2 linked regions of the Tunicatimonas pelagia genome follow. The protein of the gene in region 2 interacts with the protein of the main gene of each other region in a pairwise test. Links are inferred from orthologs where the notes say so. Each region holds a gene or a part of one and is shown on either strand. Other genes may lie near its edges. The genes, in order: dnaE and P0M28_RS28875.

Evidence for each region.
Region 1: the proteins of P0M28_RS28875 (region 2) and dnaE interact in binary tests that used the Escherichia coli proteins (3 or more experiments, as listed by UniProt). The link is inferred for Tunicatimonas pelagia from one-to-one orthologs.

What each region holds. Positions count from the first base shown.
Region 1 is NZ_CP120683.1:3,522,618-3,528,983, reverse strand. Bases 228-6,282 are described here. They hold dnaE (DNA polymerase III subunit alpha), read right to left. Parts: upstream 5,888-6,282; coding sequence 428-5,887; downstream 228-427. Other genes in these bases: P0M28_RS15080 (GNAT family N-acetyltransferase), read right to left, coding at 6,071-6,282. In the rest of the region: more of P0M28_RS15080, read right to left, coding at 6,283-6,366. UniProt on the Escherichia coli protein: DNA polymerase III is a complex, multichain enzyme responsible for most of the replicative synthesis in bacteria. This DNA polymerase also exhibits 3' to 5' exonuclease activity. The alpha chain is the DNA polymerase catalytic subunit.
Region 2 is NZ_CP120683.1:6,770,720-6,774,030, reverse strand. What follows is about bases 48-3,047. They hold P0M28_RS28875 (3'-5' exonuclease), read left to right. Parts: upstream 48-1,202; coding sequence 1,203-1,892; downstream 1,893-3,047. Other genes in these bases: fbp (class 1 fructose-bisphosphatase), read right to left, coding at 2,747-3,047; P0M28_RS28870 (hypothetical protein), read left to right, coding at 1,974-2,708; P0M28_RS28880 (DUF294 nucleotidyltransferase-like domain-containing protein), read left to right, coding at 48-1,206. Outside these bases: more of P0M28_RS28880, read left to right, coding at 1-47; more of fbp, read right to left, coding at 3,048-3,311. UniProt on the Escherichia coli protein: DNA polymerase III is a complex, multichain enzyme responsible for most of the replicative synthesis in bacteria. The epsilon subunit contain the editing function and is a proofreading 3'-5' exonuclease.

The sequences.
Region 1 (6,366 bases), 3.2 Mb from region 2 along the record:
AATTAACCGAAATTTTCGTAGAAACCGCGCTACAGTAGCCGCCGATTTCCTCCAAGAGTTACGCCTCTGTTTAGCCGACGAAGGAATCGCAGAGCCACATTGGCATTCACGCTTTTCCCGCAGTGAAATGATGACTGCCCTGATTGCCTATCATCATTCCGGAAGAAAGACACTTAAATACTTTTACTGTCAGAATGTACTAGACCCGATGTGTTAGACTTATTGATTTAGAACATACGCGTTCCAGCGGGGAACCGCACCTGCACCAATCAACTACTTATGCAATGTCTTTGCTGCGCTATCAGCCTACACCTTCGCTGATCAACATTCTAGAATTATTACTTTTGATGATAGAAACCGAATCCTAAACGCAGCATGATTTTGCATTATCGTTAGATAACCTGAATAACTGACGTTAATTTACACATCATCGCACCCCGGTAAGCTGATACGAAACTCCGTCTAGCTGTTCGAGGGCACCGAAAAGTTGTCCGTCGGGTTGCCAGCGGTACTTGCGCGACAGCATTTCTACGCTCATGCTTTCCTGTTCATCGTGTACGGTTACTTTTACCGGACAGTTTCCTCGGTACTCAGCCGATAGTGTCTCCAAGCGCTCAATCAGATTTTGGGTGAGTTGCTCGGCAGAAATACTGAGTTGAATGCCTCCGGTCATCTTTTCCCGAACTTCGGTAAGTAGTTGAACGGTTTGGGGACGAAGCTCCCATACCCCGGGTTTATTATAACGCTCCTCTACCCGCCCCTTCATATACACAAACTCACCTAGCGATAGGCGGTGACGGTTGCTTAGATAATCCTCACCGAAGAAGGCCAGATCGACCGAGGTTTGGTAATCTTCTATGGTGACCAAGGCGAAGGGTTTACCGCTATTCGTTTGACGCTCAGCACTTTTAGTGATAATTCCGGCTACCGAAACTTCCCGATTTTGGTAGCCCATTACCTTATCCAAGGTGCAGGTGCAGAAGCTCTCTATTTCCAACTTAAACTGATCGAGCGGATGCCCCGAAATATAGAATCCAGTAACCTCCTTCTCGAGTTTAAGCTTTTCCAGATCACTGTAAGGTTCACAGTCGGTTACCCGAGGTTTAGGTACTTCCAAACCGCCCACTCCGCCAAACAAAGAAACCTGAGCAGCTTCTTCTTCTTGCTGAAGGTTTTGAGCGTATTTGGCCGCTTTCTCTAATAACGATGAATCGCCCGGGGACGCGTGCAGATACTGCCGACGGTGCATATTAGGGAAACAGTCGAAGGCTCCGGCCATGGCCATGCACTCCAGCGTTTTTTTATTAACTGCTCGTAGGTTAGCCCGTTTAGTAAACTCAAAAATATCGGAGTATGTCCCTTGCTCATCTCGCTCTTCAATAATAGAAGCTACCGCACTTTCGCCGGCGCCCTTAATAGCTCCCAGCCCAAAGCGAATTTGCCGCTCCTTATTTACTCCAAAGTCAAAATCACTTTCATTGACATCCGGGCCGAGCACCTTAATTTTCATCTGCTTGCACTCGTCCATAAACAGCGTTACCTTATCGGAATTACTCATATTGTGGGTAAGCACCGCCGCCATGTATTCTTCGGGATAATTCGCTTTTAAATAGCCAGTTTGGTAAGCCACTACTGAGTAAGCTGCCGAATGCGAACGGTTGAATCCGTACTGAGCGAATTTCTCCATGATAGAAAAGACCTCTTCCGCTTTTTTCTTATCAATCCCGTGTTTTTCCTTAGCTCCTTCTACGAAGATGACTCGCTGTTTATTCATCTCCTCAATCTTCTTTTTACCCATCGCCCGACGCAACAAATCCGCACCACCCAGAGAGTAACCGCCCAGAATTTGCGCGGTCTGCATAATTTGCTCCTGGTAAACACAGTTGTGGACAATAATATTATTGGCTACAAAATTATGTATCTTGTCTACAGTGAGATCGTAGACGGCTTCACTACCACAAGCCTCTATTGATACAATTTGCTGCCAGTTGATCGGTAGCAACCGCTGAGTAGCAGGCAGAGAAATTTGCTGAGCTACCCCTTCTACAACAGTTGTACTGATGCGAGGATCTTTACGCTGAAAATGTTGCCGATCAATACCGTACGCTTTCATTAGACCACGAGCTGATTTGCCCGTAGTTTCCTTTATTTCTTGAAGAAAAGGTTGCCGCTCAACAGAGTTATGTCGAAACGCAGTTCCTTTAATAGATATATGCCCTTTGTGAGAAACCATAAATGGCTGAATAGCACCAGAAAATCGGTTTAGCTCGTAGGTGGTAACTTGGTATGAAGTCTGATCAGGACAAACATCATTCTTATAGGATGCCTCATAGATGACTGAAGGAATGCCCAAACGTAGCAAAAGGGTCTGTACATCTTGCGCCAACTGCGACGAAATAGTTTTGTAGTGACAAAGCTTCTTACCTACGTAGCCGTCACAATCCCACAACCCAGCTAAGAAATAAGCAATGTCTTCATCAGCCATTGTATAAATAAAGGATGGCACTGCTTTTTCGTGGCTACGTACTCCACAAGGGTACTTTCTGTGATCAGCCGAGCTTTTCAACCCAAGCTCCCGCATCCAGGCCAGCAAGCTAGTGGTAGCCCGACCACTTACTTTGCTTCTGATACCAACTCGCTTTACGTTTCTTACCTGCTTCACCACTACGGGTTGTACATCGTCAAAGGCCTGTAGTGCTTCAATGTACGCCTCAATAAGTTGCGGATCATGATTAACAAAGTCTACCGAAGTGCCACTTGCTAAGCTCCCATCAGCCGTCAGGAAAGCCAACACTCGCAAGCGGCAGCGATTGTACGAAGAAGGGGTGGTTGGAGAAAATAATTGAGGTGGAGTACCTACATAATCACCACTATTTAGTGCTTCTAATGGCTTCCATCCCTGCTCGGTATAAAAAAGATGATTTGCTGTAGCTTTTATCGTGGCTCCGTTGCGTAGCGTGAGTCGAAATACCGGATGAGTACCATTATCTAGCCAGTGAGTAACCCGAGCTGTAGTGGCTTGTCCTTGGGCATCAATTCCCTGCACTACAAAGTTTCCTGCTCTATCCTTTAGTTCGTCTAATCGGTGGGGAGCCCCTGTTTCAGCATCAAAAATTCGTGTGTCACCCGATAAACAAATGCCATAAGAATTTTTTAAAATAGGCTCAAGCAACTCATGCGGGTACTCTATATTTTCCTTCCCGTGCTTACGATCAATAAAGTTAGGGATGAACTGCATCGGCCCCGGACGGTACAAGGCGTTCATGGCAATCAGGTCTTCAATATCGGTGGGTTTGAGTTTGCGGAGCCACTGTCTCATTCCGTCCGACTCAAACTGGAAGGTGCCGATGGTATCACCCCGCTGGTACAGTTGGAATGTTTTTTCATCATCCAGCGGAATGGCATCGATATCAATATCCACACCATGGTTCTTTTTAATCTTTCGCAGTGCGGTTTTGATGATGGTAAGGGTTTTCAAACCCAAGAAATCCATCTTCAGCATTCCGGCTGATTCTACCACTGAACCGTCGAACTGAGTAACAAATAAGTCAGAATCCTTATCTGTTTTCACCGGGATGTACTCGAGCAAATCATCAGGAGCGATGATAACCCCAGCCGCATGAATTCCGGTGTTCCGTACTGAGCCTACCAGCGTATGTGCTAAATTAATTACTTCAGCTTGCTTGTCGGAGCCTCGCTTGATTTGCTGCAATTCGGGTACTTCTGCGAGGGCTTGGTCGAAGGTGGTTCCGGGTTTCTCTGGCACCAGTTTCGCCAGTCGGTTCGCATCTACCAGCGGTAACTCACTTACTCTAGATACGTCTTTAATTGACATTCGGGGAGCCATTGTACCGAAGGTTACAATCTGGGCTACTTGGTTTCGCCCGTATTTGTCAATTACATAATTAATTACTTCCTGGCGACCGTCGTCGTCAAAATCAATATCAATATCGGGCATACTGATCCGCTCAGGATTGAGGAAACGCTCAAAGAGCAAATCGTACTCAATGGGATCAATATTGGTAATTCCGGTACAGTAAGCCACTACTGAACCCGCTGCCGAACCCCGACCCGGGCCTACTGATACTCCCATATCTCGGGCAGCATTGATGAAATCCTGCACAATCAGGAAGTACCCCGGAAAACCCATGTCTTTGATGATCTTCAACTCATGGTCAAGCCGATCCTGAATTTCGGGGGTGATTTCGCCGTAGCGAGGCTTTGCACCTTCGTAAGAAAGATGGCGCAAATAATCGTTTTGGTCGGTAAAGCCGTCGGGAAGCGCGAACTTAGGCAGTAGAATATCCCGCTGTAAAGTTAGCTCTTCGGCTTTCTCCGCTATCTCAAAAGTGTTGGTAATGGCATCAGGTCGATCGGCAAAGAGTTGCTTCATCTCCTCTTCGGTCTTGAGATAAAACTCATGGTTAGGCATCCCGAAGCGAAAATTCCGCCCCCGACCGATGGGAGTAGAGAGTACTTCGTTATTTTTTACGCAAAGCAGCGTATCGTGGGCATTAGCCTCTTTCTGATTAGCGTAGTAAACGTTATTGGTCGCAATGACTTTTACGCCGTACTTATCAGCCATACGGAGCAGCACTTCGTTCACCCGGTCTTCTTCCTCTAGGCCGTGTCGCTGTAACTCTACATAAAAATCATTACCGAATACTTCTAGCCACCAGCGAAACGCTTCTTCCGCCTGGTGCTCACCGGTATTGAGAATCAGATCGGGAATTTCACCCGAGATGCCACCGGTAGTAGCAATTAAGTCTATGGCATATTCTTGAATCAGATCTTTATCTACCCGAGGAAAACCACCGTAGTAACCTTCAATGTAGCCCAGCGAACAAAGTTTCGACAGGTTCTGATAACCGTTCTGATTTTTAGCTAATAATAGCTGTACGGAGCGCTGGTCTTTAAAATCTTTGGTAAACTTCTTCTGATGCCGATCCTTTGTCATATAGACATCGCAACCGATGATAACCTTTACACCTTGTTTTTTTCCTTCGGCTACAGCTTTGAACGCCCCAAACAGATTACCCAAGTCGGTAACAGCAATGGCGGGCATATTGCGCTCCTTCGCCGCACTGACTAGCTGCTTGATACTGGCCGTACTTTGCAGAATAGAGTACTGCGAATGAACGTGCAAGTGGCTGAATGGAGCGGTTTCAATTTTGTTAACATCGACCTTCTTCCGCTGGGGTGGCCCAGCTACTTTAGACTTCTGAGGAGCATTCTGCGGCATATCCCGCAATGCCTTTTCTAAATCAGGTCGCTCGTAGGTAATTTCCGTTAACGGCGTACTATCAAACGGAGCAATAACCTGCTCTTTCAATAATCCGAAAAAGCAACGGGCAGTAGCGTCTACATCAAAGGCTGAATTATGTGCTCCGCTGAATGGCACACCGAACAGTTTTTCGTGTAGCTCAGATAGAGTAGGCCACTTGTATTTCCCGCCTCGCCCCCCGGGAATTTTACAGTAATCCGTGGAAGCATCCTTAGTATCTACTTTTTCGATGTTGAGCAGCGTAGTTTCTATCTGCGCTCGCAAAAACTCGGCTCCGGTCACATTTAGATCAAAATCGACATTGTGACCAATGGTTTGCCGGGTATGCTGAAGGTCTTCATTGAATTTAGTTAGTACTTCCGCCAACGGATGCCCCTCCGCCAACGCCCGTTGGGTAGAAATACCGTGTACTTTCTCAGAGTTGAAGGGAATCGTAAACCCTTCGGGCTTTACAATGTAGTCGTGTGCGGACTGTAAGCTACCGTCGGCATTATGCAATTGCCAAGAAAGTTGTACTAACCGGGGCCAGTTGTCCAGATCAGAGATGGGAGCATTATAGTCGCGGGGCAGACCGGTGGTTTCGGTGTCAAATATTAGGTACATCGGCAGACGTTCGTTTGCTTATTTATCAGTTCTAGTAACACGAAAGATACGCGGAGTAGTGCATTTATGCCACCCGTTTCTAAATAAATGCTTCAGTCCATTTGACTTATCCGGCTGATCTACCTTCGTGAGTGACTGGAAATAAGAGGCTTATTATTTAAGAGTGAAAGTAACAGTTGAAGACTATATCAGATCTTTGCTCATCCGATAATTGATCAGTTCTACTCCTTTTATCTGCTTTTGGTTTTCCCTTACCAAACTAAATCCTTGGCGGACAAAAAAGTTCTGGATCGTTTTACTAGCATCTGTGGTAATTTGAGGGTATCCAGCCCGAATTGCTTCTTGCTCCAATGCACCGTAAAGTAGATAGGCAATACCTTGGCGCTGATAATCTTTATGTACATAGAGAAAATCTAGGTAGCCGTTTTGGTCTAGCGAACCAAAGCCAGCAATAGTTTCGTCTACTGTGGCCACTATAA
Region 2 (3,311 bases):
GCCGGGCAACATCAGAGCGTAGCCGAGGTGCTCGTCCGCATGATGCAACACAATGTTCACCACATATGCATTACTGAAGATGGCACAACGGATAGCCCAGCCGTGGGAATGGTAACCAATCACGATTTGCTCCTACTTCAGGAAAATAATCCGGCCATTATTCAGCGAGAAGTGCATAAGGCGGAGAATATTGCTGCCCTTATCGACGTGCGCGAACGAGCCGAAATGATGGTACAGCAGCAGATTAAGCAGGGCGTAGCTATTCGTACGGTAGCTTCTCTTATTACGGTTATTAACGATACGCTTATTGCTAAGAGTGTGGCTTGGGCAGAAGTGGCTTTAGCCGAGGAGGGTTTTTCTAAGCCAAGAGCTTGTTTCTGTTGGCTCTCTCTGGGCAGTGAAGGCCGAGGAGAGCAGTTACTTCGCACCGACCAAGATAGTGCGCTGGTGTACGAAGATCCCTCAGGAGAAATGGCAGTAAGTACCTGTGCGTATTACCTGGAGTTAGCTAAGCGGGTAGTAAATACATTACAAGAATGTGGCTTTGCCCCTTGCCCAGCCGATATGATGGCGAGCAACCCCCGGTGGTGTATGTCATTGAGTGATTGGAAAAAGCAATTCGGTCACTGGATTCAAGTGCCTGACACTGAGGCTTTGCTGCACGCCGCTATCTTCTTTGACTTTCGGGCTACTGCCGGAGAGGTTACTTTAGCTAATAATCTTCGGGAGTTTATTTTTAGCCAAATGGAAACCCGATCACTATTTATGCATCATATGGCCAATAACGCGCTACTCAACCCACCCCCGCTGAGTTTCTTCCGAAAATTTATGGTAGAAAAGGGCGGAGAGCACAAAGATAGTTTCGATATTAAACGACGGGCGATGATGCCACTCATTGATGCTGCCCGAGTATTGGCTTACGAAGCCCAAGTACTCAATACCAGTAACACTCAACAACGCTTAGAACAAGTAGCAGCTACTGATGCGTCTCGCGCTACACTCTACCAAGAAGCGGTTAATGCTTACAACGAACTGATGCAACTTCGAGCGAGGGAAGGCTTTCGCCAACATGATTCAGGTCGTTACATTGACCCAGCAGCATTAAGCCACTTAGAACGCGAAATGCTTCGATCTATCTTTGGGATAATCCGAGATGTTCAACAAGTGCTACGTCATCATTTCCAGTTAGACTACTTTCGCCGATGAAGTGGTTCCGTCGTTCATCCCTCCCAGCTACTCCCCCACCCGACTTCATTGTCCAGTACCAACGAGCGAGTCGGGCTAAGCTCGATACTAAACAGTCTATTCGGGAAATCCGCTTTGTGGTATTTGATACCGAGACTACCGGACTTAACCCACAGAAAGATACTTGGCTATCATTAGGAGCAGTAATAGTACAGCAGCGAGCCATTTGGGTTGATCAAAGCCTGGAGTTTACCCTTCGGCACCAAGATGTAGATATTTCCGCACAAGTGGCGGTACACGGTATCACTCAGAATTTTCTGGCCGATGGTATTTCAGAAGTGGAAGTATTACAAAGATGGTTATTATTTATTGAGAACTCGGTTCTAGTAGCCCACCACGCTGCTTTCGACCAGCAGATTATCAATGAGGCACTCCGCCGTCATTTCGGTCAGTACAAAGTGCGACTCCGTAATACGGTACTAGATACCGCCCAACTGGCTCAACGCCTTGATCGCTTTAATACCATACCCGAAGCCCAAAACCCAGCTCACTACAGCCTGGATCACCTTTGTCAACGTTTTGATATTGCTCCTAATGATCGGCACACTGCCGCCGGCGATGCCTTACTCACCGCCCAACTTTTGTTAAAACTACTAGCGCAAGCCGAACAACGAGGTGTTCGTACCTATCGGCAACTACTGGGGTAATAGAAATTTTTCTTATAAACTCTCTCTCGTTACGATACGTATTTTATAGCGATGTTATTCCATTAATTGATAAGAATAGTTATGCAAAGACCTTCCACAAAGAATTTGGATGCTTTACCCAATCCGACTGAACTGCAACGAATATGCAAGTCAATATCAGCGATTGAAGCAATATTATGCCCTGAATGGGAGGACAGATATTTTTCTTATCAAAAGCAGTGGAGTGAAAAGGAAGAGTGTTGTGAAATAAGAAACGGTCAAGGAGATCAAATGCTCATTCTTTTTAGTCCCCAGGGAACGGTAATCAATGGATTTGCCCATGAGAGTTCTATGAATGGCTGGCAACAGCTTGAAACTGAGGAGAAGAAAAGCTTATTTCAAAGAATAATTGGCAGAAAAACACCGCCAAAGACTGAACGCATTCAACATATTTGGAGCGGGGTAACTAGTGGATTGCCCCAGGCATTTCAAGAATTTATATTTGGAGAACCCGTCCGAAGTATAGGAACCACTTTTTGTATTTGGGCGAGTCGTGATGATCGTGAATGGGCGATTGGAGATATTACCTTTCCCGAAGACGATTATTCTGATGGTTCCAAAGACCTGTTGGCATTACTAGATGGCGATCCAGTTACCTACCGGGATTGGGCAATAGAGTACTACGAATTAGACGAATTAGATTTAGAATCGCTTAAATCCATCTATAATCAACAGCCCATTACTGAGGGGGTAGTGAATGAGTTAAATCCCGATTTACAAGATATAGACAGACTTAAATCTGATCTAGAAGAAATCGGGGTTGCAAGTAAATTATAAACTAACGTTACGCAGTTATAAAAAGAAATCTCGCGAGCTTAGCTTCCGGTAGGCCGTAGATCAGTGATCAGGCAATTTTTGAGAGCATTCACCAGCAGTTCGGAGCCAATGAAGAGAGGCGTTCGCTCGTGCAGACAGTTGGGCTGCAAATCTAGTATCCGGCGTTTACCATCTGTGGCTTGTCCGCCTGCCTGCTCTACAATAAATGCCAGCGCATTGCACTCGTAGATGAGGCGAAGTTTACCGTCAGGGTTCGTACGGGTAGGTGGATACAGATAAACGCCCCCCTTCAACAGATTCCGGTGAAAGTCCGCAACTAGCGAACCAATATACCGTGATGACATTTCCCGTCGGTAGCAAAACTTGATGTATTCCTGGATGCCCCGGTCGAACTGATGGTAGTTGCCTTCATTAATGGAATACAACTTTCCATCTTTGGGAGTTTTAATATCTGGATGCGATAGAAAGAATTCACCCAGTGAGGGTTCGTAGGTAAACCCATTCACTCCGCAGCCCGTGGTATACACCAGCATGGTAGATGACCCATAGAGTACGTAGCCCGCTGCTACTTGCTCACTTCCGGCCTGTAGCAAGTCTTCGTTC